DNA from 4 places in the Vibrio aerogenes genome. Region 3 is predicted to be linked to each of the others. Evidence: predicted binding sites of a transcription regulator. Region 3 holds the regulator's gene; each other region holds the start of a gene.

Region 1 (8,334 bases), 960 kb from region 3:
GGGCTTGCAGACATCAAAATGATTGCAACAAAAGCGCGGGATTATTTGTTATCCGGAGGATGGCTTTTATTTGAACATGGCTATCAACAGGCCGGATCGGTTCAACAAATTCTCACTGCATTGGGTTATCAGCAGGTTTTTACTCAGCAGGATGGTTCTGGAAATGACAGAGTGACTGCCGGATTATGGCACCACTGATACTTCTGTGGGACATGTTTATTCATACTTAAGGCTTCATTGATTATTTTCGATGGTAGATGAGCTTATTGTAACTGCCGACCATCAATGCCTTCATTGAGGATGGATGATTCTATGCTTGAATTATTTGATGATGACTTCGACGCTATGGACCTGGTTGAGGGGGCTTTAGTCCTGAATAAAGCAATCGATCAGGAAACTCAGATTGAATGGGCAGAAAAAGAACTATTAAGGATGCTTCACGAAGCTGAGTCGTATCTGGACGGAGCGGAAGATCACAAAGAGCGTTTTGCTGCATTTATACATTTGTTTTATCAGGAGTGGGGGTTTTGTGGTGATCATGAAACTTATTTTGATGCAGCGAATGGCTTTATTGATAAAGTGCTGAGAACCCGAAAAGGGATTCCCGTGAGTCTGGGAGCACTGTTGCTATTTTGGGGGCAGCGTCTTGGATTTCCTCTGAGTCCTGTTATGTTCCCGACCCAATTTTTATTGCAGCTTCAATGGGATAATGAAGCGCCTTTATACCTGAATCCTTTTTCCGGAGAATTTGTTTCCAAACATACGCTGCAAGCATGGCTGATTGGTCATCAGGGCCCTCTGGCTCGTTTGAACTCAGAGCATTTGGAAGTATCAGATAATCCGACAATTATTGGCCGCTGGCTCGCATTACTGAAGAATGCGCTGATGCGGGAAGAAGATTATACACTGGCACTGAAATGTACTGACCTTGCGTTAACTTTTGTACCGGATGATCCTTATGAAATAAGAGACCGGGGCTTTATTTATCAGCAGCTTGATTGTCATCAGGTCGCATTGTCTGATTATCAGTATTTTATTGAACATTGTCCGGATGATCCTGCGGCTGATTTATTTAAAAATCAGGTCAGTATTCTGCAGAATACTCCGATAACTATTCACTAATTAACTTCTTACAGAGAGATTTAGATGGAACAGAAAACAGTACATGTAGGTGATATTCCTGTTGCAAATGACCGTCCTTTTACTTTATTTGCCGGGATGAATGTGCTGGAATCCCGTGATTTGGCTATGCAGATTTGCGAGCATTACGTCAATGTGACGGATAAACTGGGTATTCCTTATGTTTTTAAGGCTTCTTTTGATAAAGCAAACCGGAGCTCTGTTCACTCATATCGTGGCCCTGGAATGGAAGAAGGTTTGAAAATCTTTGAAGAATTAAAACAGCAGTTCGGCGTGAAAATCATCACAGATATTCATACTGAAGCTCAGGCGCAACCTGTTTCTGAAGTGGTGGATGTCATTCAACTACCTGCTTTTCTTGCCCGCCAGACCGATCTTGTAGAAGCGATGGCAAAAACGGATGCAGTCATTAACGTGAAAAAACCTCAGTTTATGAGTCCGGGTCAGGTCGCAAATATTGTTGAAAAATTTGCTGAATGTGGCAATGAGAAGGTCATTTTGTGCGAAAGAGGCTCTTGCCATGGCTATGATAACCTGGTGGTTGATATGCTTGGCTTTGGCGTCATGAAGAAATCATCGAATGGTAGTCCGGTTATTTTTGATGTAACACATTCACTGCAAATGCGCGATCCGTCAGGGGCTGCTTCTGGTGGGCGAAGAGAGCAAACGGTTGAGCTGGCAAAGGCTGGTTTGGCCACAGGTATTGCCGGCTTGTTTATTGAAGCACATCCTGATCCTGATAAAGCCAGATGTGATGGTCCATCAGCTTTGCCACTGGAAAAACTGGAACCTTTTTTGGTTCAGATGAAAGCTCTGGATGATCTGATTAAAAGCTTTGGCAACATAGATATCCGATAGTCAGCGAAGTCATCATGTCTTAAAGCACCATTCATGGTGCTTTTTTTGTGTCTGATATATCAGGATAAAACATAATAGTGTGACCTGGTATTTGTAACATTTCTGTAATTTGCATACGTTTCATTTTAAAATGTTAAATCCTTCGGCTGCTGCTTTTTTTCTTCAGGGGCGACAGGCTGCAATCCCGGACTATGATGATTGCTTAAGGCGAAGGCTGGGTTCATCAATGAAACTGAAGATTTGCTGTCAACATTAATGTTAAGGATCAATTATGCAGCTCCCATCAATTCAAAAGGTATTGTTATCGACGGTGTTGGCTGGTTTGGTTTCCGGTTGTGCTGTTCAGCCAGAACACCACTGGAAAGAAGACCAGACCTATCATCTCACAGTGTTACACACCAACGATCATCATGGACGGTTTTGGCAGAATAAGTACGGTGAGTATGGCATGGCTGCAAGAAAGACACTTGTTGATGACATTCGACAGGAAGTGGCTTCAGAGGGGGGCAGCGTTCTTTTATTTTCCGGCGGTGATATTAACACCGGTGTTCCTGAATCCGATCTGCAGGACGCAGAACCTGATTTTAAAGGGATGAGTATTATCGGTTATGATGCTATGGCGCTGGGGAATCATGAGTTTGATAATCCGCTGAGTGTTCTTCTGAAGCAGGAAAAATGGGCTAATTTCCCGCTTTTATCCGCCAATATTTATGATAAAAAAACCGGCAAGCGGTTATTCAGACCTTACAAAATTTTTGAAAAGCAGGGGATTCGTATTGCTGTCATTGGTCTGACGACAGAAGATACGGCAAAAATTGGCAACCCGGAATATATCAGTCAGATTGAATTCAGAGATCCGAAAAAAGAAGCGAAAAAAGTGATTGATAATCTGGAGAAAAATGAACATCCGGATTTGATTTTCGCAGTGACTCACATGGGGCATTATGCGAACGGTAAGTTTGGTATCAATGCACCGGGAGATGTTTCACTGGCTCGTTCCCTTGATTATGGCCAACTTGATATGATTGTGGGTGGTCACTCGCAGGATCCTGTTTGTATGGAAGGACCAAACGTCATTAATCATCGCTTTAAGCCAGGTGATGCCTGTAAGCCTGATTTCCAGAATGGAACATATATTGTTCAGGCTCATGAGTGGGGAAAATATGTCGGGCGTGCCGACTATGAATTCCGTAATGGTGATCTGAAAATGGTCAGTTACGCATTAGTCCCGGTTAATCTGAAGAAAAAAGTGAAAGTCAACGGGAAGAAAAAGCGTGTTCTGATTCAGTCTGAAATTCCTCAGGATCCGGCACTGTTGAATTTCCTTAAACCTTATCAGGATAAAGGACAGGAACAGCTTGGAGAAAAAATTGCGTCGGTGAAAGGACGACTGGAAGGTGATCGACATATTGTTCGCTTTCACCAGACGAATCTGGGGCACCTCATCGCAAAAGCGCAGCAGGAAAAAGCCAAAGCGGATTTCGGAATTATGAATTCAGGCGGTGTGCGTGACTCGATTGATTCCGGAGATGTGACTTATAAAGATGTTCTGAAAGTTCAGCCGTTTGCGAATCAGCTGACTTATGTGGACATGTCTGGTGCTGAGGTACTTCAGTATCTGAATGTTGTTGCGACAAAGCCAGTTGATTCGGGGGCATATGCTCAATTTTCCGGTATTTCGATGACAGTGAGTGCTGATGGTGTTTCCGGAGTGATGATCGGTGGAAAGCCACTTCAGCCGGAAAAGACATATCGTTTCAGTATTCCGAGCTTTAATGCTGCCGGTGGTGACGGTTATCCGAAAATCACGCAACATGCCGGATTTGTCAATACAGGCTTTGTTGATGCGGATGTACTGAAAGAATACCTGCAAAATCATAGCCCGTTAAATAGTCAGGCATACAAGCCGGATGGGGCGATAGTCTACAAATAAACAAGTTGACTCAGTGAGTTGATTGTTTTTAACATGTGTCAGCACCAGAGAACTGCAGTGATGTTATTCTGGTGCTGAACTTCCGGACAGTCAAAGAAGTTGTCATTCAGGTTGTTTGGATAGCAAGGCGCTTCAGCCAACCGGGTTTCAGAAATATCACCGCTTTCTTTCTGTTTATACCTTTGTTTTTTATTTTGAAACTGTTGATCTGCTCAACCGGTAACAGCGCTGATATATCGTCCTGTTGATGTTTCACTTGAAGTCAGAGGTTACAAATGACCCCCGCAATTAATCTCGCCAGGAAAAAAAAGATTTCTTATACCATTCACCAGTATGAACATGATCCGAATCACTCAAGCTATGGCCTTGAAGCTGCTGAGGCTATCGGACAATCGCCGGAGAAGGTCTTTAAAACATTATTATTTAGCCTGAATGGAGAACCCCGCACTTTGGCTGTTGCAATCATCCCGGTTGATCAGAAACTGAATCTGAAGTTGGCGGCAAAAGCTGCCGGAGCAAAGAAGGCTGAAATGGCGAATCCTGATATTGCTCAAAAAACCACAGGTTACATCGTGGGAGGTATCAGCCCGCTGGGACAGAAAAAAGCGCTGCCAACCTTTATTCATATCAGTGCAAAAGAGCAGGAGACTGTTTGTGTCAGCGCCGGGAAACGAGGATTAGAGATAGAACTTGCGCCTCAGGACTTGGCGGGTTTAACACGGGGGACTTTTACCCAGCTGTGTCTGGAGGAAGCCTGAAATTATTGCTTTGAGAGTATCCGGATATAAAACACCGGCAATGCTTTACCGGTGTTTTTGGGTGCTTCACGAACGGTTTCATGCTCTGTGTGATGGGATTAATCTTCGATCTGAGCGTTATCAACAATATGATTCTCACCCAAATCCTGTGGCAGAATCAGGTTGAGTAAAATTGCAACGATACCGCAAAGGCTGACCCCCTGCAGGCTGAATTTACCAATACCAAAAGCCATTCCTCCGATGCCGAAAACCAGCGTCACTGCAACAATGACAAGATTTCTGGAGCGATGCAGATCCACATGATTTTTAATCAACGTATTTAACCCAACGGTTGCAATAGAGCCGAACAACAGAATCATGATGCCTCCCATGACCGGGACCGGGATCGTTTGCAGCAGTGCTCCAAGCTTACCAACTAATGCTAAGATAATGGCACTTACGGCAGCCCACGTCATAATGACCGGGTTAAATGCTTTGGTCAGCATGACGGCACCAGTCACTTCACTATAAGTTGTATTCGGTGGTGCGCCCAGCATTGCTGCTGCCATCGTTGCGACACCGTCTCCCGTGATTGTCCGGTGCAGGCCAGGCTTTTTGAGGTAATCTTTACCTGTTACATTTGAAATCGATAAAATATCACCCACATGCTCTACTGCCGGTGCAATTGCGACCGGAATCATAAACAGAATTGCATTAATATTGAATTCGGGTAGGGTAAATGCTGGCAGAGCAAACCATGCCGCATTCGTCACAGCATCAAAATTTACGACGCCGAAATACAGGCTGAGAGCGTATCCAACGACAATGCCACCAAATATGGGTAATAGTTTGAACATTCCTTTCGCAAATACACTCATCAATATCGTGGTAAATAAAGAAGCACACGAAATCCATAAGGATGCCTGCCCATCGAATAACTGGATTGAGCCATCACCGCTTTTTCCTAATGCCATGTTGACTGCTGTTGGTGCTAAACCTAAACCGATCACCATAATAATCGGACCCACAACAACCGGCGGTAATAATTTATGGATAAAATCAGCGCCCTTTATTTTAATCAATCCACCCAGAATGATATAAACACCTCCGGCAGCAACTAATCCGCCCATTGTGGCGGCAAGGCCCCATGTTTGAATCCCAAACATGATAGGTGCAATGAAAGCAAAAGAAGAGGCAAGAAAAATTGGAACAGACCGGCGGGTGATGATTTGAAAAAGGAGTGTGCCGGCACCGGCACCAAATAGCGCAACATTTGGATCCAGCCCTGTCAGCAGCGGAACCAAAACCAGAGCACCAAATGCGACAAAAAGCATTTGAATACCCAGAATGGCATTTCTCATGTTTATTCCCTTAATTAAGTCAAATTTGCGGGATTCTATCACTTATTTAAACGTTTGCCATAATCATACTGATGAACAAAAATGATCATGAAGGCGGCTTTACTTGCCCGGAAAGCAATACTTGCTTATGATCACACGATAATTATTGATATTTTGGAAAATTATGCGCTCTCTTGCTTTTTTTAGTCTTATCTCACTGGCTTTTTCGTGTTTCGCGACAACGCATGTAGATATTTATCATGCTGAAGTGGCCGTGAATGAAAAAATATCGGATGACATGGCTCGTATTGAGGGAATGAAGTCGGTTGTTATCAAAGCAACCGGGGATAAACATTCTGTAAAAAATGCGATTATTGAGAAAGCTTTGTCACAGAATAGCCAGTATTTATCCCAGATTGGATACGGGAAGAAAGAGAAACATAAAACGTTGAAAATGGTATTCAGTGAAAAGCAGATTGGCTCTTTACTGACTCAGGCGCAATTACCTTTTTGGCCTGCACAAAGAGAAACAATATTAATTTGGTTTGTTGAGGATAAAGATTTTCAGCGCTCTATTGTCTGGGAAAATGTCTCTAATCCGGAAATTAATAAGTTGAAAGCGTTATCTGAAGAAAGAGGAATTCCGGTTATTATCCCTGTGGGTGACTTTGATGATATTACCGGTATTGACCCATCAGATGTGTGGGGAAACTTTATGCAACCGATTAGCCGGGCCAGTCAGAGATATCATCCGGATGCTGTCCTTGTTCTTCGTGCGCACAATAATAATTTCCGGTGGTCACTCTACGATCAGGTTCCCGATGAAATGATGAATTTCTCTTCTGTTCCTGTGACTGGTTCCGCTTCCGGAGATAATGCATTAGAGACGCTGGTCGATCAGCTGACCCATTATTATGCAAATAAAAATGCTGTTGTAGTCCATAGTCAGTCTTCACTGATGGTTAAAATTTCAGTGACAGGTGTTTCCCGGGCAACATCATTTTTTGCTTTGGAAAATGCACTGAATCAGCTGAGTTCAGTCGCTTCTGTCGATATTTCAGGTATTCAGGGAGATACCGTCTCTTATCAGATTCACTTATTAACCAGCCAGAAAGAATTTGAGCAGGAGTTGATGGGCGTCTCATTGATCGAAAAAGACCCGGCGAATGAAGACACCGCCATGCGGGAAATGCCAGACGAACCTGCTGGTACAACCGAAGCGCAACCGGCTGGAGAAAAGCGGGTTGAGACTAAGCCTTCTGAGGAAAGTGTGGGTCAACGAGACAATACTGTTCAGCAAGATGTTCAACAAGACAATATGGAACAGGAAGATAATACTGACTCTGAGAGTCATGTGTCTGAACTGTTTTATCATTGGAAGCAATAAACTAAGACTGTATCTGGCTTTCTGCTGACGCGCTGAGGCGAATAGCCAGATTTGCCAGCCGGCTTCCCAGTTTTTGTGCCAGAAGTTGTTCATTCTGACTTAGTGGTGCTGTTTTCTGGCTGTGATGACTTGCTCCGTATGGGGTGCCACCGTCACTTGTTGTATGGAGTTCTGGCTCGCTGTATGGAATACCGGCGAGTAACATCCCATGGTGAAGCAATGGCAGTTGCATGCTTAACAGTGTACTTTCCTGCCCGCCATGCAAAGATGACGATGAGGTAAATACACATCCGGGCTTGTCGATTAAATCACCACTGATCCATAGTGAACTTGTTTGATCCCAAAAGTGTTTGAGTGGTGCAGCCATATTACCAAACCAAACCGGGCTCCCCATCGCAAGTGCATCACAGGTTTTTAAGTCATCAAGTGTAATATAGGGATCGGCAGGATTGCCGGGTGAGGCATCGAGTTCAGGTACGGTTCTCATGATAGCTTCACACTGAGGGACAGCGTTGATCCCCCGTGCGATTTGTCTGGCAAGTGCAAGTGTCGAACCGTGGCGACTGTAGTAAAGCACTAAAATCCTTACTTTCATAGAATTTCAAGTACTTTTTCTGGTGGTCGGCCATGACGTGCTTTTCCGCCAGAGACGACGATAGGTCGCTCAATCAGCTTTGGATGATCGGCCATCGCCTGAAAAAGTGCTTCATCACTCAATGTCTCATCTTTGAGGTTCAGTTCTTTATACAAGGCCTCTTTTGTTCTCATCATTTTTCTAACAGAATCCAGTTCCAGTTGCTCATAAAGTGATTTGAGTTGCCCGACTGTCAGTCCGGTTTCAAGATACTTGATAACAGTAGGTTCAATACCTCTGGAACCAAGTAAAACCATAGTTTCCCGGCTTTTAGAACACTTCGGGTTGTGATAAATAACGACAGA
Region 2 (8,334 bases), 1.7 Mb from region 3:
GTTCGGCTTGATGCTGAATGTAGGGGCTTTTTATTATTTCTGGAGCAAATAAAAGTACTGACACCCGAAACCAGAGAGATGGTTATTGATCGTGTTATGGGGCTTGAAACCTCGGCATTTGAGCTGGATGACTTGAAGTGGATTATCTTAATGGTGTTGTTTAATGTGCCCGGAAATGAAAATGCTTATACATTAATGGAAGAGTGGCTCTATACAAACGAGCAAGGCATTTTACATTAAGTAGCAAGTCAGCAATGAGTCGAAATAAAATTAATCAACAGCTTTTTTCTGCCCATGCTCATGCATTAGCAGAAAAAGGCTTATGTCCCCAATGTCAGTCACCTCTGCAGCTTCGTCATGGTAAGCATGGTTCTTTTCTTGGTTGCTCGTCCTATCCGAATTGTGATTTTATTCAACCGCTTCATCAGAATGACGGACACATCGTCAAATCACTTGGGGTAAATTGTTCAGAATGCGGACATGAACTGGTATTGCGTCAGGGACGCTTTGGGATGTTCATTGGATGCAGTCATTACCCGGAGTGTGAGCATACTGAACCATTTGAATCTCATGAACAGAAAGCAGATCAATCAATCTCATGTCCTGAATGTCGTGAAGGTGTTCTGGTGGAAAGAAAATCCAGATTTGGTAAGACTTTTTGGGCATGTGATGGTTATCCAAAGTGTAAATTTGCTGTTAACTCACAGCCTCTTGATGGGGTTTGCAGTCTGTGCGGTTTTCGATTGCTGGTAGAAAAGAAGACGGCAGCAGGTGTCAAAAAAGTATGTGCCAGTAAGAAGTGTGGTCATGAAGAAGGCCATGACGCTTTTTAATGTCATGACCGTTATAACCAGACTCTTATATTTCGATTAACTTGTGAAGCGCAGGAAAAGATTTCTTATCCAGTATTTGGGCAAGAGAACATAAGGTCTTTAAGCGCTTTTCATCATTTTCCGCGCAAACATTGATATGTCCCATTTTTCTGCCAGGACGTTTTTCTTTCCCGTACCAGTGAACATGACATCCATCTGTGTCAAGGATGGCTTCAGGCAAGGTGTTTTCGCCCAGAATATTTATCATACTTGTTGGCCGAAGCAATTTAGTGCAGCCCAGAGGTAAGCCGCAAACTGCGCGTAAGTGGTTTTCAAACTGACATGTTTCGGCGCCTTCTTGCGTCCAGTGGCCAGAATTGTGTACCCGTGGCGCAATTTCATTTACAAGTAAATTTCCACTGACATCAAAAAATTCCAGAGCCAGTACACCGGTATAATTCAGCGCATCAGCGACTGCTTTAAACATCGTATGCGCCTGATTTTGCAGTTCGGGATCATGAAGTGATGTCGACAGGCTGAGAACACCATTTGTATGGATGTTTTCGGATAACGAGTAAATCGCTGTTTTACCCGATTGATCTCTGGCACCTACCAGTGAGACTTCGCGGTCAAAAGGAATAAAAGCTTCAGCAACAACAGCTTGATTTTGAGTTGACTCAAGGCTGGTTTGAATTTCTTGCCAGATAGCATCAGCATCGGCTTTTGTATGTAAACGCCACTGCCCCTTACCATCGTAACCACCTAATGCTGTCTTCAATACCATCGGGATGCCGACGTGCTGTATTGCCTTTTCAAAGTCATCTTTGGTTTCGATAACGTAGTATTTGGCACTTTCTACGCCAGACTCATCTAATATTTTTTTTTCCAAACGACGATCACCACCGGTTTTGATGGCTTGAGCGCCTGGGCGTAACTTGCCGCTTTTTTCACAGTGATAAAGAATATCGTGAGGAATATGCTCAAATTCAGCGGTGATAACATCCGCTTGTGCAATTGCTGTATCGAGCCCCGTTCCCAGTATTTCCTGGGTCAATGGATGAACTATTTGATTAGTGACAACATCAAATGCACTGATCTTAATATTGAGAGGAGCTCCGGCAAGAGACATCATTTGTGCGAGCTGACCTGCACCTAAGACAAGAACGTGATGCATCGGTTTTATTCCTCTTCAGGATTTGGGTTAGATAACACCATATCTGTTTGAGACTGGCGGAATTGCTCTACTTTTTCCATTACTGCCGGATAATGGATACCAATAATCTGAGCTGCTAAGATGCCGGCGTTTGCGGCACCTGCTTCACCAATTGCCAGCGTTCCGACGGCAATACCTTTTGGCATTTGAACGATTGACAGCAAAGAATCCATTCCTTTTAAAGCACGGGACTGGACAGGTACACCAAGGACCGGAATGCTGGTAAATGCCGCTGTCATTCCGGGTAAATGTGCAGCACCGCCTGCGCCTGCGATAATCACTTGAATTCCCCGATCTTTTGCATCACTGGCATACTCTGCCAGTAAGTGAGGTGTCCGGTGAGCAGAAACGACTTTCGTTTCATATTCAACGCCAAATTGATCCAGCATGTCAGCAGCTAGTTTCATTGTTGGCCAATCTGACTTTGATCCCATGATTATTCCGACTTTCATCTCTGATTCCTGTGACTGTGATGATAATGAAAAAGAAATTTTCGCGCATTATACGGTGAAATATTGAATAAGGAAAACGTTTGCGTGATGGGAGATATACACCCACTACTCTATTTTAGATAAATAGATTTAGGTTTCCTGATTAATCGTTTGTACACTAGCTAATCTTTAGAAGTATGTTTGATACGGACGATAAAATCATGGTGAATAACTTTGAGCAAGTTGTTACTGCCTTAAATGAAAATGGTGTAATTGCTTATCCTACCGAAGGCGTTTTTGGTGTCGGGTGTGATCCTGATTCCCCTGAAGCAATAAAGAAGCTGCTTGGACTGAAGCAGCGTCCTGTTGAGAAAGGGCTGATTCTTATTGCTGCTGATTTTGAACAATTATTACCATATATCGATGTCCGGCAGTTAACGGATGAACAGTTAACACGTGTAAAATTATCCTGGCCCGGTCCTGTAACATGGATTATGCCAGCCGGAGTTAAGAGTTCACCATGGTTGAGTGGTCAGTTTGATACGATTGCTGTCCGGGTGACTGATCACCCGCTTGTACGTAAACTTTGTCTTGCATTTGGAAAACCAGTTACATCGACCAGTGCAAATTTAACAGGGCATCCTCCATGCATGACGACTAAAGATGTGGTTGAACAACTTGGTCGTGAATTAAACGCTATTTTGACCGGTGAAACGGGTGGCCGGGACAAACCAAGTGAGATCAGAGATGCCCGCACTTTAGAAGTTTTGAGAAAAGGATAGTCTGATGATGCTGACAAATAAGCAGTCCGTGAAAAATTTTCTTCTGAAATTACAGGATCAGATATGTCATCAGCTAGAGAATGCAGATGGTGGCGCTGTTTTTGAACAGGATCTGTGGGAGCGAACTACTGGTGAGCGTTTAGGTGGTGGTGGACGTAGCCGTATCATGAAAGAAGGCCTTGTCTTTGAACAGGCTGGCGTTAACTTTTCCCATGTTACCGGCGATGAAATGCCTGCTTCAGCGACAGCACACCGACCGGAGCTAAAAGGCCGAAAGTTTGAAGCAATGGGTGTCTCTCTGGTGGTTCACCCCCGAAATCCCTATGTACCAACATCACATATGAATGTGCGCTTTTTTATTGCAGAAAAAGAGGGAGAAGAACCCATCTGGTGGTTTGGTGGGGGATTTGATCTCACACCTTTTTATCCCTTTGATGAAGACTGTCAGGAATGGCATGCAGTAGCGAAATCTATCTGTGAGCCTTTTGGAGAAGATGTTTATACACAGCACAAATTATGGTGTGATGAATATTTTTATCTGCCGCACAGGCAAGAAAGCCGAGGTATCGGCGGAATTTTTTTCGATGATCTGAACCAATGGGATTTTGAAACATGTTTTGCTTATATACGGGCAGTTGGAGAAGGGTATTCAAAGGCTTATCTTCCTGTTGTTGATAAAAGAAAACATCTTTGCTACGGAGAACGTGAGCGCCAGTTTCAACTTTATCGTCGCGGGCGTTATGTTGAATTCAATCTGGTTTTAGACCGGGGTACATTATTTGGGTTGCAGTCTGGAGGGAGAACTGAATCTATTTTAATGTCGATGCCTCCATTAGCCCGCTGGGAATATAATTATCAGCCAGAACCAGGGAGCGCTGAAGCACAACTGCATCAGTATTTGTTGCCAAGAGAATGGTGACAGGTTTGATATCTGGTGGTAGGTTCAGTGTTGTATTTTTATTCGTTTAGCTTTTTATTCGCTTATTAAGGCAAAAATATGGCTCATATGACAGATCGATATGCTGTGTTTGGTCACCCGATCCAACACAGTAAATCACCATTTATACATACTCTTTTTGCTCGTCAGACGAATCAGGATATGACTTACACTGCCGAGTTAGCTCCTGTTGATGGCTTTCAGAGATCGGTTGATACTTTTTTTTCTCAGGGTGGTAAAGGATGTAATGTCACAGTTCCGTTTAAAGAGGAAGCTTGTCAATTTGCAGATATGCTTTCTGAAAGAGCGCGGCTTGCCGGAGCGGTCAATACTCTGAAAAAACTGGATGATGGCGGCGTTCTCGGAGATAACACCGATGGTGAAGGATTGGTGTTTGACTTGCTACAGCATCAGGTTCCGTTAGCAGGTTCAAATATTTTATTGATTGGTGCCGGCGGCGCAGCCCGAGGAGTGATTCAGCCTTTGTTAAACCAGAAGCCAGAATCTATTGTCATTACGAATCGTACAGTAGAGAAAGCTGAGAGTCTGTATGAAATCTTTGGTCCTCTTGGGAATGTCTCAGCTCAGCCAATGTGTGAGATCAAATCAGGGTTTGATATTGTAATTAACTCTACATCAGCAAGTTTGAGCGGCCAGCTTCCAGAGATTTCTGACTGTATCTTTGGCAAGAATAGCGTCGCTTATGACATGATGTATGGAAACGGCAGAACCGTCTTTAATCAGTGGGCTATAGAAAGTGGGTGTGCTCATGCTTATGATGGATTGGGGATGTTAGTTGGTCAGGCTGCCGAGAGTTTTATGCTGTGGCGGGGAATCCGTCCGGGTACCCGACAAGTTTTGAATGAGTTGAGACGAAATCTCGAAGGTGCTGCATGAATCAGTCTGTAATTTTTTCTGATGTACAGTATTGGTGTGATGAGACTCAACAGGTTTGCTTCTCTGCTCAGTTGAGTGGATTATTGATAGAATGTTTCATTTCTTTGCCTGCATTAGAAAAGATATCTGCCCAGACAATAGTTGATAGTCACAATGCCCTTGATGTGTTTACACAATATCGTTTTGATATCGAAGAACTGGCAGAAAACGCAATAGAGGACGATCGATATGACGAACAAGGGCGTATCGTGATTTTTTAGTCAATGTTTTTTACTTCATACAGAAAGTCATTTTTGTTTTGAACATAGTTTTCCGCTGATTTTAGTAAAAACGCACGTTCTTCCGGAGACAGAGGACGTGCCTGCCTGACTGGGCTTCCTATATAGAGGTATCCACTTTCAAGTATCTTCCCCGGCGGGACGAGGCTACCGGCACCAATCATGACATCACTCTCAATAACAGAACCATCGAGCACAATTGATCCCATCCCCACTAAAACGCGATCATGAATCGTACAACCATGAAGCATTACTTTATGCCCTATTGTGACATCGTTACCTATGATGAGTGGTTGGCCTTGAGGATTATCCTGATTCTTGTGAGTAACGTGTAACACGCTCCCATCCTGAATGTTAGTTCGTTCACCGATTGTAATAAAATTCACATCCCCACGAGCAGCAACAAGAGGCCATATACTGGAGTGTTCACCAATCTGAATGTCTCCGACAAGGACTGAAGAACTATCTATATAAACATACTGCGCTATTTTGGGGCAGATACCTCTATAACTACGTAAATTTGCCATACCTGCTTTTCCTGTACTGATGATAGATACGATAGAGTTATTCCGAAGTTATTCGTTGAAGAAGGTTATCTTAATCAATATTTGTAATAAACACCTTTATATTATTGAAGCTCTTCTTGATTAAATATTGGAAATTGTTGATATATGCAGCAAAAAAAGACTGTTTTGCCTGAAAATTACCCACTTGAGCGGAAATTAAAAAAAAGTAGAAAAAAGTACTTGCCAGATATAATTACTCCCCTATAATGCGCCCCACTGACACGGGATGGCGGCAACAACAGCCTGAACGATGTGAGTCCGGTCAGGGCTTAAAAGGAAAATTTAAAAAAGTGTTTGACACTGAAAATTATCCCGCTAGAATGACCGCCTCTTCGAAGCAATGCTGAGAAGAACAGCTCTTTAACAATATAAACCAATCAATCTGTGTGGGTACTCGTTAACAGATATCTTATAAAAAGATTTATCAGTGAATGAGTGACCAAATCGATATCTCTGATGAGATATTGGCACAGTCAATTCGATATTACGATGTAATATCACAGTATTCATTGAGCAGAAGCTCCGGCTTCAGAAAAAACTTTAATTGAAGAGTTTGATCATGGCTCAGATTGAACGCTGGCGGCAGGCTTAACACATGCAAGTCGGGCGGAAACGAAAGAAAGCTTGCTTTCTTGGCGTCGAGCGGCGGACGGGTGAGTAATGCCTGGGAAATTGCCCTGATGTGGGGGATAACCATTGGAAACGATGGCTAATACCGCATAACGTCTACGGACCAAAGAGGGGGACCTTCGGGCCTCTCGCGTCGGGATATGCCCAGGTGGGATTAGCTTGTTGGTGAGGTAAGGGCTCACCAAGGCGACGATCCCTAGCTGGTCTGAGAGGATGATCAGCCACACTGGAACTGAGACACGGTCCAGACTCCTACGGGAGGCAGCAGTGGGGAATATTGCACAATGGGCGCAAGCCTGATGCAGCCATGCCGCGTGTATGAAGAAGGCCTTCGGGTTGTAAAGTACTTTCAGCAGTGAGGAAGGTGGTGTATTTAATACGTGCATCATTTGACGTTAGCTGCAGAAGAAGCACCGGCTAACTCCGTGCCAGCAGCCGCGGTAATACGGAGGGTGCGAGCGTTAATCGGAATTACTGGGCGTAAAGCGCATGCAGGTGGATGATTAAGTCAGATGTGAAAGCCCGGGGCTTAACCCCGGAACAGCATTTGAAACTGGTCATCTAGAGTACTGTAGAGGGGGGTAGAATTTCAGGTGTAGCGGTGAAATGCGTAGAGATCTGAAGGAATACCGGTGGCGAAGGCGGCCCCCTGGACAGATACTGACACTCAGATGCGAAAGCGTGGGGAGCAAACAGGATTAGATACCCTGGTAGTCCACGCCGTAAACGATGTCTACTTGGAGGTTGTGGCCTTGAGCCGTGGCTTTCGGAGCTAACGCGTTAAGTAGACCGCCTGGGGAGTACGGTCGCAAGATTAAAACTCAAATGAATTGACGGGGGCCCGCACAAGCGGTGGAGCATGTGGTTTAATTCGATGCAACGCGAAGAACCTTACCTACTCTTGACATCCAGAGAATTTTCCAGAGATGGATTAGTGCCTTCGGGAGCTCTGAGACAGGTGCTGCATGGCTGTCGTCAGCTCGTGTTGTGAAATGTTGGGTTAAGTCCCGCAACGAGCGCAACCCTTATCCTTGATTGCCAGCACTTCGGGTGGGAACTTCAGGGAGACTGCCGGTGATAAACCGGAGGAAGGTGGGGACGACGTCAAGTCATCATGGCCCTTACGAGTAGGGCTACACACGTGCTACAATGGCGGATACAGAGGGCAGCTAACTTGCGAAAGTGTGCGAATCCCAAAAAGTCCGTCGTAGTCCGGATTGGAGTCTGCAACTCGACTCCATGAAGTCGGAATCGCTAGTAATCGTAGATCAGAATGCTACGGTGAATACGTTCCCGGGCCTTGTACACACCGCCCGTCACACCATGGGAGTGGGCTGCAAAAGAAGCAGGTAGTTTAACCTTCGGGAGGACGCTTGCCACTTTGTGGTTCATGACTGGGGTGAAGTCGTAACAAGGTAGCGCTAGGGGAACCTGGCGCTGGATCACCTCCTTAACGATAAAGATACGTTGATGAGTGCTCACACAGATTGATTTGGTTTTATAAAGAGATATGTAAAGTGTCCCGTTCGTCTAGAGGCCTAGGACACCGCCCTTTCACGGCGGTAACAGGGGTTCGACTCCCCTACGGGATACCACTTTCTTTGAAAGAAAGACGGGTCGTTAGCTCAGCTGGTAGAGCAGTTGGCTTTTAACCAATTTGTCACAGGTTCGAATCCTGTACGACCCACCATTTTTGATATGGGGCTATAGCTCAGCTGGGAGAGCGCCTGCCTTGCACGCAGGAGGTCTGCGGTTCGATCCCGCATAGCTCCACCATATCGAAAACGG
Region 3 (8,334 bases):
TGCCCGTGTTTGCTGAATATCAAGTGCTTGCTGATAATCAGCCAGCTGGGACTTCAGGCTATCCACCTCATCTTCATAAATCGTGGCTTGTTCTTCAGTCAGGGCAACCTGTTCCTGAGATTCTTCAACCACCATCAGCTGTTCTTCAAGCCGCTCTTTTAACGCTTCCAGATCTTCCCTGTATCTTTCGATTTTCTCTCGCTGACGCAGAGCATTCTGCACCAGCTGCAAATAATCTGAGGCACTCTGGTAATCCTGTTCAAGGGCAGACTCCTGTCCTGATAATTCTTCCAGTTCTGCTGAAACCTGATTGAGCAATTCACGATGACGGCACAACGTCTGCTGTGCACCAAACAAAGTCTGCCGATGGGACAATGCCTGCTCTACCTTACTTCTCCGCTCATTGGCATGACGCATATAATCTGCTGCCACATAATTGGTCGACTCAGTAATCAGATGCTTAAATAAATCGCGATCATTTTGGGTCGTTTTAATCGCTTCCAGTGTCATCCGGTTTTCACGGAGCGCCGCTTCCATATCCTGAAATGCTTTTTTTACCCCACCGTTTTGCGGCAAAAGATAATCACGTAGTGACCGGGTAATCGCACTGGAAATCCCGCCATAGAGTGATGCTTCAATCAGCCGGTAGAATTTGGAACGATCCGCACCTGAACGCATTTTTTTAGGCACAACCCCAAACTCAAACATTTGTGCATGGTAGTCAACGACCGATTGAAATGCTTTAAACTGAACCCCTTCATGAGCCAGTGCGCACTCTTTGACTTCATTGAGCTGACGCACCCGGGCCTGCTGTTCAGAGACACCTTCGATCAAAATATCCGTTGGCCGGACATGGCTTGGCAAGCCCTGAATTAAGAAAGGTTTGATATCAACTTTTTTATCCCGGCCCGCAACCTGTTGTAGCTTGACGGCAAACAAAAGGCGCTGATGACGGGAGTTCACCACATCAAGTGCCGCATAACATACACCGGGTTGAAGTTTCCCGTGTAAACCTTTATCTCTGGATGACTGGGAACTTCCCGCTTCCGTGGTATTTCTGAAATGAAGCAAACTCTGATCCGGGATCAACGCCGTAATAAATGCGGCCATAGTGGTTGATTTACCGGCACCATTTCCGCCGGAGAGCGTCGTCACCAACCCATCGATATCAAAGGTCCGTGCGAAGAAACCATTCCAGTTGATCATAGTCAGTGATTGATATTTACCTCTTTCAATCATGCTTCACCTTCAAATTCTGTTAATTCTGTTGCTATTTGTTGTTCTGATGTTTGTTTTTCATCGAAAGACGGGACCGGCACCACCGCTTCTCCATCCCTGATTAAGCGTAACTGAGCTTCCCGCATGTCATCACCAAGACGTACATCAGCACCAAAGCGAAACACAGCTTCCGTAATCACAAACTTACCTGAATCACCAATCACCACAATCATCCCCATGCGGCGAAGTCTGCGTAGCGATGTTCTGACTTTTTCAAATAGTTTTTCACGGTCCAGATCAGAACCACTGGCCCGGTGTGTAACCAGCCGCATCAGCTTTTTCTCATCAGCCAGAGATAACAGCTCGTCATATAATTCCTGACTGGTAAATATACCTTCATGTGCCAATCGCTCGGGACTGAGATACAAGAAACACAACACTTTGCCGACCAGCATATCCAGCTCAGATAAAACACTTCTGTTAATCAAAGAAGTTGAGCGGGGTCTGAGATAAAAGAAACCTTCCGGCGCTCTGACCAGCTCTGTATTATAGCGCTGATAAAACATCGCCAGTTCCGGTTCAAAATCAGAGAGAAAGGCATGATTGTCCAAATCTTCACCGGATATATGCCGCCCTGCCCGCAGCAAGCTATCAAGCGCAGGAAAAAGAGGGTTAGAAATTGCTTTGACCAGTTTTTCTGGCATGTATTCATTCATATTGGTCGATGACATTCGCTTGTACCTTTGCACCAAATTCGTTAATTGCCTGCCACTTGGGCTGAATTGCCTGATAATCTGCACCTGAGTAACCAAGACGAACGGCTTGATCGACAACAATACGTGCTAAATCAAAATGATGGGCTCTGGGGTGAGAAGCCAGATAATCTTTCAGAACCAGAGTCAAATCAATGGGTTCTCCTTTCTCTTTGTGGGCAGTCAACATATGGCCGATCCGTTCAGAAAGTTCATCCGTGACCTGTTCATACGCTTCATATTCTACTTCTTCAGGCACATGACCGGTCACTTCATCATTTCTGAGAACAAGCGCCTCATCGCGCAGATCAGTAAAACGCTCAGCATCTGCAAACGTCAGATACCAAGGTAGCTCAAAGTACTCATTGACAGACTGGCGAAGTCTTTGACTAAAGGCCCGGAACTGATCCATATCAATCGCAGTCCGGATAAATTTATGGACATGCCGATCATAGCCAATCCAGAGATCAATGGCCTGTTGCCCCCAGCTGATAATCCGATCCAGTTTCATTTGCAGCTGAAATAAGATCTCCTCGACAAACCCCAGTTCAGTATGGCCATAAATGCATTCCTGAATATCCAGAATCTGAGTCTGAAGCTCATCACCGGCAGCCTGCAGGGTGTCTTGCAACTCTTTTAGTGTAGAGGAAGTTTCAGATAATAATGACTCACAATTCTGAATCGCATCGCGCCAGTCTTTATTCAGTAACTGGGCAATCTGGTCTTTAACTTCCTGCTGCTGTTCATCCATCACCCGCTGGTTTAAATCTATCTGATCGAATATTTCACCAACGGAATATCTCAGAACGCCATAGACATGCTTTTGCCAGTATCCCGGCGTACCACCTTTTTCTGCAGCCTCTTTTGCCTTTTCCATTTCGTCAGCCACAATGGAAAGCTGAATGGACAATTTCAGTTTAGAAAATTCACGGTGCCGGACATAATAGTCAGTAATGCCAATGGCTAACGGTGACAGGCGGTAAATACTTGCGCCATCGGTAATTTCACTGGTGAAACGCTGAATCAGCCGTTGTTGCACCAGATCATTCACTGCATTATTCGCACGAAATGCAGAAGCATCGCCGGTATCTTCAAACAACCGGGTCACAATGGCAAAAGCATCATGTAACTCACCTTCACCTAACTCGTCATCAAACCGCTCATGGCTTAACACAGCAAGAGAGATTAAAAAAGCAAGTTTTTCAGAACTCAGACTGAGTGAAAAATCATGTTGCCTCACCCAGCCAACCAGCTCATCTATTGATTGTTCACTTTTTTCCGGAATCAACTCATCCATCATAAATTTGTTATTCCTTACTCACTTTTCTGGCCAAAACATGAATGTATCGTCCCATCGATAAGTAAGGCTCCTGACGGCATAGCTGTTGCTCAAGCGCCAGCACATCCTCATAAGTATACTCTCCCATATTCTTTCGATTCCCTATGTAATCATGAAAACAACGAATACCGGATTTACATTCAATCTCAAACCCTGACATTTCAATCCACCGATAAACCTCTTCAGGCAGAAGTCCTTTTTGGGGTTGTAGCTTAAAACGCTTCCGGAAAGGCATTCCTTCCAGAACATGAGGTATATTTCCACATATAACATTTTTAAAAACTAAACCATGGTGATTGTAGAACATCACAGAAGCTACGCCACCAGGCCTGACCTTACCGAGCAGGTGTTTTAATGCCTCTTCTGGTTCAGCCAGCCACTCCATCACTGCATGAAACATAAGAAAATCGACCTGATTTTTAATATGTTTATCAATTTCCTGTACGGGTGAATGAACAAAATCATACTGTGCCTGCAATCCTTTGCGTTCGATCTCTGCCTGAGCCAGTTTTAACATCTCAACTGATAAATCACATAATGTTACATGATGTCCCGCTTCAGCTAACTTCTGAGACATCTGTGCCAGCCCGCCGCCGGCATCTAATATGTTTAAAGGTGCATGAGATGATGGAAATTTTCCCAGAATTTGCATAATATCTTCCCAAACAATTGTTTGGCGGATCAGACCTTTGTCAGAGCCGTATATATTTTTTGCGAATTTGTGGGCAATATCGTCGAAATTGCGGTCTTCAGTCACAATAGCATGAGTTATTATAATCAATCGTGCTGCTATTCTGTCACAGGAATGGCAGGAATAAAGAGGGATTAATCGTTTTTATTCTCAATTGCTGATTTTTCGGACTATTTTTATATGTTTGCACTAAAAAAAATCGTTTCTGCATTTCTGATGCCTCTTCCCTCGTTGCTATTAATTGGCTTTATCGGGTTGATGTTGATCATGTTTACAACGAAAAGAAAGACTGGTTGTCTGATCGTTCTGTTCTCTTATGTATGCCTTTTTATGGCATCATTTCAGCCTGTTTCAAGTCGTCTGCTGGCTCCTCTGGAACGTCAGTATTCTGCTTTTCTGCCCATTGAGGGGACGGTTAACTATGTGATGGTTCTCGGTGGTGGACATGTTGTTGACAGCCAAATCCCTCCAACATCGCAAATCAGCAGAACAGCCCTGATGCGACTGACAGAAGGTATCCGGATCATGCGTATGTATCCGGGCGCAAAGCTGATTCTCTCAGGATATGCAGCACAAACAAGGTTAAGTCACGCCCGTATGCTGGCAAAAGTAGCGCTGTCACTTGGTGTGGCAAAGTCTGACATTATTCTGTTAGAGAACGCACGGGATACGTGGGAAGAAGCGCAACAAGCGGCAAATTTCATTGGTAATCAAAAGCTGGTGCTTGTTACTTCAGCGAGCCATATGAAACGGGCACTGCACGAATTCAGGTCTGCAGGATTAGATCCGGTTCCGGCACCAACCAACTATCTGTCATTGAAAGATATTGCGCAGCCATGGGAAAAATATGCACCAAAATCCTTATATCTGGAACAAACAGAAAAATACTGGCACGAAACATTAGGACAACTCTGGCAACAGTTAAAGAAATGGGTTTCAAGTCAGGAAGCAGCCGTCTCAGGCTCACCGGATGATAATACATAATTCACAAAACAATCTGCCTGAGTGAAGTTATGATATAAATTCGGGGTTTTGGATTGCTATTCCCGGAGCTGAGCTTTAAAATTTCACGTTTTCAAATAATTGATGCCGCAGAAGTTGTTATTTTCATCAATGACATTACAGACCTTCAGCGAAAGAGTATATACCTATGGCTACAATAAAAGATGTTGCCCGCCTTGCGGGTGTATCAACGACAACTGTTTCGCACGTGATTAATAAAACACGTTTTGTTGCTGAGGCAACTCAGGAAAAAGTACTGGAAGCAGTAAAATCATTAAACTATGCACCCAGTGCTGTGGCTCGAAGTCTGAAATGCAATTCAACCCGGACGATAGGCATGTTAGTTACTCAGTCGACTAACCCTTTTTTCTCAGAGGTGATCGACGGTGTGGAAAGTTATTGTTATCGCCAGGGATACACGCTCATCTTATGTAATACCGGCGGGCTATATGAAAAACAACGTGATTATATTCGTATGCTTGCTGAAAAAAGAGTAGATGGCATCCTCGTCATTTGTTCTGATCTGACCGAAGTCTTGCTGGATATGCTCGATGGCTATCAGGATATTCCTAAAGTTGTTATGGACTGGGGGCCGGAAAGTTCTCAGGCAGATAAAATCATTGATAACTCCGAAGAAGGCGGTTATCTGGCAACGAAGTATCTGATTGATCATGGCCATAAAAAAATTGCCTGTTTAAGCGGACAACTCTCCAAGGCTATTTGTAAAGAACGTATTCTGGGATACCGCAGGGCAATGTCTGAAGCAAATTTACCGACCAATGATGACTGGATTTTGGAAGGTAACTTTGAATGTGATACGGCTGTTTTGGCTGCAGATAAAATTATTGCTATGGATGAAAAGCCAACCGCTATTTTCTGTTTTAATGACACCATGGCTTTAGGACTCATGAGCCGGCTTCAGCAACGGGGGATAAAAATTCCCGATGATATGTCAGTCATTGGCTATGACAACATTGAGATTTCTGAATATTTCTCCCCTCCGTTGACAACAATTCATCAACCCAAAAGACGTGTAGGCAAAAACGCTTTCGAAATTTTGCTTGAGCGTATCAAAAACAAAGAACATGAGCGTCGAATATTTGAAATGCATCCCGAAATCGTTGCTCGTGATACTGTCAAAAAATTAAATAATCGGTCATAATTGTCCGCCATATTATGTATATGAACACGCATGAATTAAAAAAAATGTTTAGTTCATACGCTATTAGTTGATCTACCGCATAATTTGGACTAAAATCACATTTGCGAATAGATGCTAGCATCTATTTATCGTTTTTCAATTGTTAATTAAACATTAGAAAAAAGTGTCACGCACAGGGCAAACCATCTGAAAAGGTGGGACGCAAAGCCTCCGGCCTAAACCAGAGAGTGGTAGGTAGCGGGGTTACCGATGGCAAAAATGCATTTCATAGTTCGTCATTTACTGACGTCTTACTAACATATTTTCTGCATTATTTTGCTAAATTCTCGGACCTGATTTTGGTGGCGTATTCATTTAAAAATACACCGAGACGAAAAGCATGGATAAACCAACCCTTAAAAATTCAATGCAGCTATTTGAGCAGCTGGGACGTGTTAAATCTCGCTCAATGTTTGGCGGATTTGGTATTTTTGTTGAAGATATCATGTTTGCACTTGTCGTTAAGGACAAGTTACATATACGAGCAGATTCCAACTCACTAGAGACATTCAAGGAGCAAGAGTTTGAGCCTTATGTCTATGCAAAGCGCGGGTTCCCCGTTGTCACTAAGTATTACGCACTTCCTGCGGAATACTGGAAGGACAAATCAAAGATACTCACTATTGCAACGCAGGCTTTTAAAACGGCTAAACTTGAAAAAGAATCACAAGAGGTCACAAAACCACAACGATTGAAAGATCTTCCTAATCTACGTTTGGCAACAGAACGCATGCTGAGAAAAGCAGGTATTAATTCTGTCGCTGATCTTCATGAGAAAGGAGCGATTCAGGCTTATAAGGCAATTCAGGAAACTCATCCAACAACTCAGCCATCTCTTGAGTTGTTGTGGGCACCTGAAGGCGCCATAGAAGGTAAACACTGGTCGGTTATTCCGAAATCACGTCGTGAGGAACTGGCTAATTTGTTATAATTGGCATATATAATTATTGGCCAAGTCTTAGTAAAAGCACCTGTTTTCAGGTGCTTTTTTTATTCAGAAAATTTACCTTGCGGATGACGTCATCAGCGCTGTCCGGTACATCCGGACATACTCTTTCGCTGAATCCTTCCAGCTAAAATCGAGCTGCATGGCTCTTTGCTGAATTTTAAGCATCTCTTCAGGTTGTTGCAGATAAAATAGTAAAGCACGTTGCATACAAACCAGCAGCGCCTTTCCATCCGGCTCTGAAAAGCTAAAACCAGTCGCTTTATCAGGATATTTATGGCAATCGAAAACGGTGTCCTTCAGTCCCCCGACTTCTCTGACAATAGGTAACGTGCCATAAGCCATACTATATATCTGGTTTAAGCCACAGGCCTCAAACTCAGAAGGCATCAAAAAGAAATCGGCACCCGCTTCAACCATATGAGCAAAGTGATTACTGTATGCATCAACAAAGGCAAATTTATCAGGTGAAGACAAAGCAACCTGATGTAATTGATTGGCAATCTCCGGCTCACCCGTCCCAACAATAACCAGCTGAACATCATTCAGAAGAAAAAGCTCCAGTATTGGTAATAAATAATGAAATCCTTTTTGCTGGGTGAGGCGGCAAACCATACCAAATACAGGCACGTCTCTCACAGGCAACTGTAATTCTTCCTGTAAAAGCCTTTTACAAGTCTGTTTTCCTTCCCGTAACGAATCCGTTTCTGAAGAGTAATTCCGGGGAATATAAGTATCAGTCTGTGGATTCCATTCGGAGTAATCACATCCGTTAATAATCCCGTACAAATCTTTTGCTTTATGGACAAAATCATCGACGAGTCCGTGGGATCCTAAAGGTGTGAGTAGCTCAGCTGCATAATTTGGACTAACTGCATTAATTTTATCAGCAAACGCAATCCCGGCCCTGAGTGTACTTACATACCCTTGACCATATTGTAAAAACTCCATTCCATTGAGATGCAGTTCCGGAATCACCTCAAGTTCATCATAGGAGAAAATTCCTTTAAACAAAGCATTATGAATTGTTAGTACACTTCTGATCGACTGATAAAATTCATCGTTTGCGTATCGGGTCTTAAGAAGAAAGGGAATCAACCCGGTGTGCCAGTCATTGGTATGTATGATATCAGGACGAATATCCAGTTTTGGTAAGATATCAAGTACTGCCGCAGAGAAAAAGCC
Region 4 (8,334 bases), 860 kb from region 3:
TGAAACTCAGGTATAAATCAGGTGTATGTTGCAGCGAACAGATATCAGATATTCAACTTGATTAACAAATAATCAATAAATTGCATATAAATATACCGGCTACAATTCTTTCTGTCAAAATTTTCAAAAAGACGTTTCAAAAAAAGAAGGGACACAAAAAATCCCCCACCTTCTGTGGCGGGGGATTTGCCGATGTCACAGAGATGAATCAACCGTTCGGATTAACCAATGTGCTTGCGGGCATTACGGAACATTCGCATCCAGCCACTATTTTCACCCCAGTCATCCGGATGCCACGAGTTAGCGACCGTACGGAAAACACGTTCCGGGTGAGGCATCATAATCGTCACTCTGCCATCTGTCGTCGTCAGACCTGTCACCGCATTTGGTGAGCCATTCGGGTTATTCGGATATTGTTGTGTCGGCTTGCCAAGATTATCAACATAACGCACCGCTACAATTCCTGATTGTTCAATCGCATCTAAATGCGCTGTATCTCTGACTTCCACCCGGCCTTCTCCATGAGAAACAGCAATCGGCATACGGGAGCCAGCCATTCCGCTGAAGAAGACGGAATCAGACGGCTGAACTTCAACCAGACTGAAACGCGCTTCAAAACGCTCTGATTCGTTTCGCACAAAACGTGGCCACAAATCAGCGCCCGGTATCATCTCTTTCAGATTTGATAACATCTGACAGCCGTTACAAACCCCGAGAGAAAATGTGCTCTGCCGCTGGAAGAAAGCGGCAAACTGCGCTCTGGCCTCTTCATTAAACAGAATAGATTTGGCCCAGCCTTCACCCGCTCCCAGTACATCCCCGTATGAGAATCCGCCACAGGCAACCAAACCATCGAAACCATCCAGCACAGTCCGGCCGGATAAGATATCACTCATATGCACGTCAACGGCGTCAAATCCAGCCCGATCAAAAGCGGCAGCCATTTCAACATGCGAGTTCACACCCTGTTCGCGCAATACAGCAACCTGCGGTTGAGCGCCTTTGGCAATGTAAGGCGCTGCAATATCTTCGTGAACATCAAAACTCAGGCTGACATTCAGTCCCGGATCGGCATCATTTTTCTTCGCTTCAAATTCCTGTCCGGCACATTCAGGATTATCTCTCAGTGCCTGCATCTGATAGGTTGTTTCAGCCCAGATCGTCCGTAATTCAGTTCGTGACCGCGACAACAACGTCGTTTCACCCTGACGAATGACCAGTTGGTCTGAAGCTTCCACCTGCCCGATCACATGTGCGCAATCCCCCAGACCATTGGCAGCCAGTGCAACGAGTACCGAATCCATGTCCTCATCGCGAACCTGAATCACTGCACCCAGCTCTTCATTAAATAACGCAGCCAGTGAATCTTCACCCAAAGCGGCAATATCAACATCCAAACCACAATGTCCGGCAAATGCCATTTCAGCCAGCGTGACAAACAAGCCGCCATCGCCTTTATCATGATAGGCAACCAAACGATCCTCACGCACCAGCATCTGGATTGCATTAAAGAAACCTTTCAGCTGTTCAGCACTGTCTACATCGGCCGGTTTATCACCTAATTGTTTATAAACCTGTGCCAGCGCCGTCGCACCAAGACGATTCTGCCCCTGACCAAGGTCAATGACAATCAGGCTGGTTTCACCCATATCTGTCCGGAGCTGAGGTGTCACTGTTTTGCGGATATCATCAACACGCGCAAATGCCGTAATCACCAGTGACAATGGTGAAGTCACTTCTTTTTGTTCGCCCTGATCGTCCCAACGGGTCTTCATCGACATGGAGTCTTTACCCACAGGAATTGTCAGGCCAAGTGCCGGACATAGTTCTTCGCCCACAGCTTTCACTGCTTCATACAAACCCGCATCTTCACCCGGATGACCTGCCGGTGACATCCAGTTTGCCGATAGCTTAATCCGTTTCAGATCACCGATATCCGTGGCTGCAATATTGGTAATCGATTCTGCCACCGCTAACCGGGCAGAAGCAGCAAAATCAAGCAATGCGACAGGTGTTCTTTCACCCATTGACATCGCTTCACCGTGATAGGTATCAAAACTGGCAGCGGTCACAGCACAGTTTGCCACCGGCACCTGCCAGGGACCAACCATCTGGTCACGGGCAACCAGTCCCGTCACCGTCCGGTCACCAATGGTGATCAAGAATGTTTTTTCTGCAACCGCTGGCAAACGCAGCACGCGGTCAACTGCTTCATTCAATTCAATGCCACGGCGATCAAGTTCAACGCCATTCACTTTCAGCGTGGTTGCGTCCCGGTGCATTTTCGGCGGCTTACCGAGCAGAATATCCATTGGCATATCAATTGGCGTATTGTCAAAATGCGAGTCATCCAGCGTCAGGTGATGTTCCTGCGTTGCTTCACCAACAACCGCATAAGGCGCCCGCTCACGCTGACAGATGGCATCAAACGTTGCCATATTTTCCTCAGCAACGGCCAGAACGTAACGCTCCTGCGATTCATTACACCAGATTTCAAGCGGACTCATGCCCGGCTCATCATTGGGAACATCACGCAGCTGAAAACGACCACCGCGGTCTCCATCGTTTACCAGTTCAGGCAAGGCATTCGAAATACCACCCGCACCGACATCGTGAATAAACGCAATCGGATTGTCTTCACCGAGCTGCCAGCAGCGGTCAATCACTTCCTGACAACGACGTTCCATTTCAGGGTTCTCACGCTGTACAGATGCGAAGTCCAAATCTTCTGCAGATTGTCCGGAAGCCATAGAAGATGCCGCACCACCGCCCAAACCGATATTCATCGCCGGACCACCCAGCACGATCAGTTTGGCACCCACAGGAATCTCGCCTTTCTGGATATGCTCTTCCCGGATATTTCCCATTCCCCCGGCAATCATGATCGGCTTGTGATAACCACGCACCTCTTCACCGGCATGAGAATGAACTTTCTCTTCATAAGTCCGGAAATAACCCAGCAGATTCGGACGACCGAATTCATTGTTAAATGCTGCGCCGCCTAACGGGCCTTCCAGCATAATATCCAGCGCATTGACAATCCGGCCCGGTTTACCAAAGTCGGTTTCCCATGGCTGTTCAAAATGAGGAATGCGCAGGTTCGATACGGTAAAACCAACCAGCCCGGCTTTGGGTTTTCCCCCAATCCCCGTAGCACCTTCATCACGGATTTCACCACCGCTTCCGGTTGATGCCCCCGGCCACGGAGAAATCGCGGTTGGGTGATTGTGTGTTTCCACTTTCATCAGAATATGGGCATCTTCGACATGATAGCGATATTGCTTATCTGTCGCGTCAGGGAAGAAACGACCCGCCGGAGAGCCTGTCATGACAGCCGCATTATCTTTGTAAGCTGACAGGACATAATCAGGGGTGGTTTCAAAGGTATTTTTAATCATCTTAAACAATGATTTATCCTGACGAACACCGTCGATTGTCCAGTCCGCATTGAATATTTTATGACGGCAGTGCTCCGAGTTTGCCTGTGCAAACATCATCAGTTCGATATCATTCGGATTCCGGCCCAGGCGGGTAAAACTCTCAACCAGATAATCTATCTCATCTTCTGCCAAAGCCAGCCCCAGTGCTGTATTTGCAGCTTCCAGCGCCTGACGGCCACCGCCCAGAATATCGACCGGTGTCATCGGTGCAGGATCGGCGACAGTAAACAGTGAAGCGGCCTGATTCATCTCGAAACAGACTATTTCCATCATCCGGTCATGAATCAATCCTTTCACCAGATTCACCTGGGCCTCGCTCAGCTCAGATGAAGATTCGACATAATAGGCGGTGCCGCGTTCAAGACGCTTCACTTTGTTCAGTCCACAGTTATGCGCAATATCAGTCGACTTGGAAGACCAGGGAGAAATTGTTCCGGGACGGGGCGTGACAAGAAGCAGCAGCCCTTCAGGCTGATGTTCTTCAATCGTCGGACCATAGGTCAACAGTTTTTCTAACTTTTCAACATCCTGAGCATCCGGTTCAGCCGTCAGATCAGCAAAGTGCATAAATTCAGCATAAATACCGGTGACAGGTAAATCATGTTCACGACATTGTTCAAGAAGCTTATTTACCCGAAATTCAGAAAGTGCCGGGGAACCGCGGAAAATTCTCATATGCTTAAGTCTCGTTGCAGTTGGTTGAGTATAAAATTGGAATAAATTCAGAAAGTTGAATCAAATCTCACTCAATTTACACCAATTTCACCTCTGTGATGCGAGCGCATTATAAATGAATTAGTTCTGTGATGTAACAACCAACGCAACCGTTTGCGCCATTTTTTTACAGTTGGCGTATTCAGGCCGCCGTTTGCGGATTGTCTGCACACAAATCAAGGTTATTTTGTGACTCAGCCGGTTTAACCTGAGTTTCGGACAATCAAAAGTTGCCATTCACCGGAGCTCTGATATAAAGGACTAAATGCTTAAAGATATATTTCATGAAAAAAGACAAGCCGTACATGACCCGTTTTTTCCGCCATACAACTCAGTTACTCATTCTGTGGTTTTCCTGTGTTGCCCTGTTGAGTGGCTGTCAGATCGATTCAAAACCCAAAAGTGAATTGGATCAAATCAAACAAAGAGGCGTGCTTCGCGTTGGAACCGTCAATAATGGTTTGTCCTATTTTATCGGTCCAGACGGCCCTTCGGGACTCGATTACGAGCTGGTACGGGAGTTTGCCAGTGAACTGGGGGTCAAACTCGAGGTGAAGCCCGTTTACCGGATTTCATCACTGTTTCCGGCTCTGAAACGGGGTGAAATTGATATCATTGCCGCAGGCCAGAGCCAGACTAAAGAACGGATCAGTCAATTCAGACCAGGTCCGGTTTATTATTATGTCAGCCAGCAGGTCGTTTATCGTCAGGGACAGTGGAAACCACGCAATATCAAACAAATCATCCGCAAGCAGAATGATCCACAATCCTCTGAACCACAAAAATACCTGCTGAGTGTGGTCGAAGATTCCCACTTTGAGCAAACCCTGATTCATCTGAAGAATAAATACCCGGATTTGCGTTATCAGGTTGAAACAAACTCAGATATTCATGATTTATTAAAACAGGTTTCGGAAGGTTCGCTGGCATTTACCATCGCCGATTCGATCGAAATATCTCTTGCACAACGGATTTATCCTGAACTGGCCACCGCATTTGAAATTACTGACGACCAGCCCGTTTCATGGTTTATCCGTCGCTCGGACGATGAAAGTCTGTATGCACTGATGATCGAATTTTTCGGTCAACAAAAACAGGCCGGACTGATTTCTTCACTGGAAGAAAAATACATCGGTCATGTTGGCACTTTTGATTATGTGGATACACGGGCATTTCTCAGGGCCATTGATGACCGTCTGCCCAAATGGTCTCCGCTGTTTAAACAATACGCGGAAGAGTTTGACTGGCGTCTGGTCGCTGCACTGGCTTATCAGGAATCTCACTGGAATCCGAAGGCAAAATCTCCAACGGGAGTACGTGGCATGATGATGCTGACGCTGCCAACAGCCAAAGCCGTCGGTATTAAGAACCGTCTCAACGCTGAACAATCCATTAAAGGGGGCGTAAAATATTTGCGAAAACTCGTCAGCCGGATTCCGGATTCGATTCCTGCGCATGAGAAAATATGGTTTGCACTGGCTTCATATAATATGGGATTCGGACACGTGATGGATGCCCGGCGCCTGACACGCTCTCAGGGCGGTGACCCGGATGCATGGGGAGATGTCAAAGACAGACTGCCTCTGCTGAGAAAAAGAAAATATTTCAGCCAGACACGCTACGGCTATGCCCGCGGCAATGAAGCGTTGACCTATGTCGAAAACATCCGCCGTTACTACCAGAGCCTCATCGGTCATTTGGATTCAAATGGCGTCACAGCGCATGAGAATGGGACAGAAACAGAAATGGATGATTTGGTGGTGATTCCCGGATCGCCTGTACAGGCTCGTCCTGTGGATGAACAGCAGGTGGATGATGGTGTGAAAAAAGAAACGATCGTTGAACAAGCGTCACCGGAGACAACGCATTCTGATACAGAAAAAACGATCTCAGACACATCAGCAACCACACAGAAAATCAGCGCTGAAGCACGGGCAGATTCAGCTCCGTCAAACCAACAAGCGCCACAGATCACTGAAAAAAAACAACCTGAGTCAGAGACACCGGAATCACTTCCGGTGAAGCCGTAAAATCCGGCAAAGACAGAATAACAGAAAAGTGTCACCAACTGGCTCTTGATTTCTTCCCTGAAAGGCCATAAATAAGAGATGAGTCCGGCATTCCGGATTCATCTTCCGGTCATAAAACATGTTAACAATAAACCCAGATAAAAATGTTTCTGTCTTATTGAGATAAAGGAACACAGGAGGATTCTGTTTATGCTAAAAAGAAGGGTACAATCAAAACATCTGTGGAGAATCACATCCACAGTGCGACGTAAACGTAAGCTGGCGAATAACAAAGCGAAAATTTTCACCCGGCACCGGACATACATTAGCCATCTTTCATCCTGAGTGATGTACTTAACGGGGTTTTCATCTCAGCTCCTGACAACAACAAAAAATACCGGCTTTCAGAAATATCGTTCGTTATCCGGCCTTTATCCGCCGTGATGTTTCTTACTGGCTTTAATCTCTTTTCGCCGGCGCTTAAAAAACTGCTGTAATTGTTGTCGGCAGTCTGATTCAAGTAACCCTTTTTCAATCACGGCGTAATGATAGACGCCCTGACCTTCAAATAAATTCATCACGGTGCCGGCTGCACCGGTCTTCAGGTCTGAAGCACCATACACAATGCGCTGTACACGGCTGTGCAATAAAGCGCCGGCACACATCGGACAGGGCTCCAGAGTGACATACAATGTTGTTCCCGTGAGACGGTAGTTTTCCAGCACTGTACCTGCTTTTCTCAACACCTGAATTTCAGCATGAGCAGTCGCATCGTGAGATCCCACAGACTGATTCCAGCCTTCTGCGATGATCTGGCCTTGTTTGACCAACACGGCACCAACCGGTACTTCCCCTTCTTTTTCAGCCAAAGCAGCCAGCTCAATTGCACGACGCATATAGTGTTCGTCCTGTGCAGAAAATACAGCGTGTTCCTGTTCCAAAACTGAGACTCTTCCTCTTCGTGATCCAGTCACCATTATACTCAATCAACCTGAACATGCATCTTGAGGTCACCCGGGGATAAACAACGATATAAGTAATCAATCAACAACCGGACTTTCGGTGATAAAAAGCGATTCTGCGGATAAAGTGCCCAAACCCCTTCACGATCATCCCGGTAACGGCTTAACACTTCAATCAGCTCACCAGATGCCAAAGCAGATGATACATAATAATCCGGCAACTGGATCAGTCCCATTCCCCGAAGTGCTGCACTCAGCAATACGACCCCACTGTTACAACGTAAAGTCCCGTGAATCCCCGGCGACCTGATTGTATGATTCTCTTTAAACCGCCAGTAATCATTGGTACCAAGCAGACACTGATGCCCTGACAGCTCTTTGAGAGTGTGGGGCGCACCATACTTTTCCAGATAGACCGGGCTGGCACAGACATAGAGCTTCCGGGAACATAATTTCCGGGCTTTCAGGCTGGAATCAGCTAAAACCCCCAGCCTGATCGCCAGATCAATCCCCTGCTCAATCAAATCCAGCCGTTGATTGGTCAGATTCAGTTCAAGTTCAAGCTGCGGATATTGTTCCAGAAAATCCTGCATGATCGGAGCAATGATTCTTTCGCCATAAGTGACCGGCACTGTCACCCGAAGACGTCCTGCCGGGTTTTGCTGCATACTTGTCACATTCATTTCGGCCTGCTCCAGCCCCTCCAGCAATGGCTTACACTGCTGATAGTACAGTTGCCCCGCTTCTGTCAGCGATACCTGCCGGGTGGTTCGTAACAGCAACCTGACAGCCAGCCGAGATTCCAGCGCAGCCACTCTGCGGCTGATATTCGCCACCGATGTTGACAGTCTTGTCGCTGCCAACGTAAAACTTTCAGCTTCAGCCACTGCAATAAACTCAGCGACACCTTCCCAGTTTGCCATTGTCATTATTACCAAATTGTAAAAGTTATTATCTTTTTTACGCCATTATCAAATATAAGAAAAGAACTATACTCATTTCTACGCTGTAAAAAAATAAACTGAGGAAGCTACAATGTCTGAGCCTGAATTCATTAAATCCCGTGCAGCCGTTGCATGGGGGCCAAAACAGCCACTTTCAATTGAAGAAGTGGATGTGATGCTGCCTAAAGCCGGAGAAGTTCTGGTTAAAATTGTTGCATCAGGCGTTTGCCATACCGATGCATTTACCCTGTCCGGAGAAGATCCG

The links. Region 3 encodes PurR, which represses purine synthesis genes. Its sites were predicted from a motif close to TNANGNAAACGTTTNCNTNA; they were not measured.
Region 1: OCV29_RS13685 (uracil-xanthine permease family protein) is a predicted target of PurR. The motif match lies at 6,072-6,091, and genes of this name have one in related genera.
Region 2: purE (5-(carboxyamino)imidazole ribonucleotide mutase) is a predicted target of PurR. The motif match lies at 2,546-2,565, and genes of this name have one in related genera.
Region 4: purL (phosphoribosylformylglycinamidine synthase) is a predicted target of PurR. The motif match lies at 4,257-4,276, and genes of this name have one in related genera.

Annotation. Positions count from the first base shown of each region.
Region 1 is NZ_AP024861.1:3,099,623-3,107,956, reverse strand. Features, by position in the region: gene prmC (peptide chain release factor N(5)-glutamine methyltransferase) at 1-198, shown strand, start outside; gene OCV29_RS13705 (SirB1 family protein) at 313-1,122, shown strand; gene kdsA (3-deoxy-8-phosphooctulonate synthase) at 1,147-1,998, shown strand; gene ushA (bifunctional UDP-sugar hydrolase/5'-nucleotidase UshA) at 2,270-3,931, shown strand; gene ybaK (Cys-tRNA(Pro) deacylase) at 4,207-4,689, shown strand; gene OCV29_RS13685 (uracil-xanthine permease family protein) at 4,788-6,029, opposite strand; gene OCV29_RS13680 (DUF2066 domain-containing protein) at 6,193-7,395, shown strand; gene wrbA (NAD(P)H:quinone oxidoreductase) at 7,397-7,990, opposite strand; gene arsC (arsenate reductase (glutaredoxin)) at 7,987-8,334, opposite strand, start outside.
Region 2 is NZ_AP024861.1:3,885,212-3,893,545, reverse strand. Features, by position in the region: gene OCV29_RS17450 (DUF494 family protein) at 1-240, shown strand, start outside; gene OCV29_RS17445 (DNA topoisomerase family protein) at 255-833, shown strand; gene OCV29_RS17440 (5-(carboxyamino)imidazole ribonucleotide synthase) at 859-1,986, opposite strand; gene purE (5-(carboxyamino)imidazole ribonucleotide mutase) at 1,992-2,477, opposite strand; gene OCV29_RS17430 (Sua5/YciO/YrdC/YwlC family protein) at 2,681-3,238, shown strand; gene hemF (oxygen-dependent coproporphyrinogen oxidase) at 3,243-4,157, shown strand; gene aroE (shikimate dehydrogenase) at 4,236-5,072, shown strand; gene OCV29_RS17415 (DUF1488 family protein) at 5,069-5,332, shown strand; gene OCV29_RS17410 (gamma carbonic anhydrase family protein) at 5,329-5,877, opposite strand; rRNA gene OCV29_RS17405 (16S ribosomal RNA) at 6,458-7,999, shown strand; tRNA gene OCV29_RS17400 (tRNA-Glu) at 8,066-8,141, shown strand; tRNA gene OCV29_RS17395 (tRNA-Lys) at 8,161-8,236, shown strand; tRNA gene OCV29_RS17390 (tRNA-Ala) at 8,247-8,322, shown strand; tRNA gene OCV29_RS17385 (tRNA-Val) at 8,333-8,334, shown strand, end outside.
Region 3 is NZ_AP024861.1:2,141,099-2,149,432, forward strand. Features, by position in the region: gene mukB (chromosome partition protein MukB) at 1-1,239, opposite strand, end outside; gene mukE (chromosome partition protein MukE) at 1,236-1,949, opposite strand; gene mukF (chromosome partition protein MukF) at 1,927-3,267, opposite strand; gene cmoM (tRNA uridine 5-oxyacetic acid(34) methyltransferase CmoM) at 3,278-4,066, opposite strand; gene elyC (envelope biogenesis factor ElyC) at 4,181-4,984, shown strand; gene purR (HTH-type transcriptional repressor PurR) at 5,151-6,164, shown strand; cyclic di-GMP riboswitch class I at 6,331-6,415, shown strand; gene OCV29_RS09530 (TfoX/Sxy family DNA transformation protein) at 6,544-7,134, shown strand; gene glgA (glycogen synthase GlgA) at 7,207-8,334, opposite strand, start outside.
Region 4 is NZ_AP024861.1:1,276,483-1,284,816, reverse strand. Features, by position in the region: gene purL (phosphoribosylformylglycinamidine synthase) at 222-4,115, opposite strand; partial or broken gene mltF (membrane-bound lytic murein transglycosylase MltF) at 4,460-6,088, shown strand; gene tadA (tRNA adenosine(34) deaminase TadA) at 6,595-7,104, opposite strand; gene OCV29_RS05795 (LysR family transcriptional regulator) at 7,146-8,048, opposite strand; gene OCV29_RS05790 (S-(hydroxymethyl)glutathione dehydrogenase/class III alcohol dehydrogenase) at 8,161-8,334, shown strand, end outside.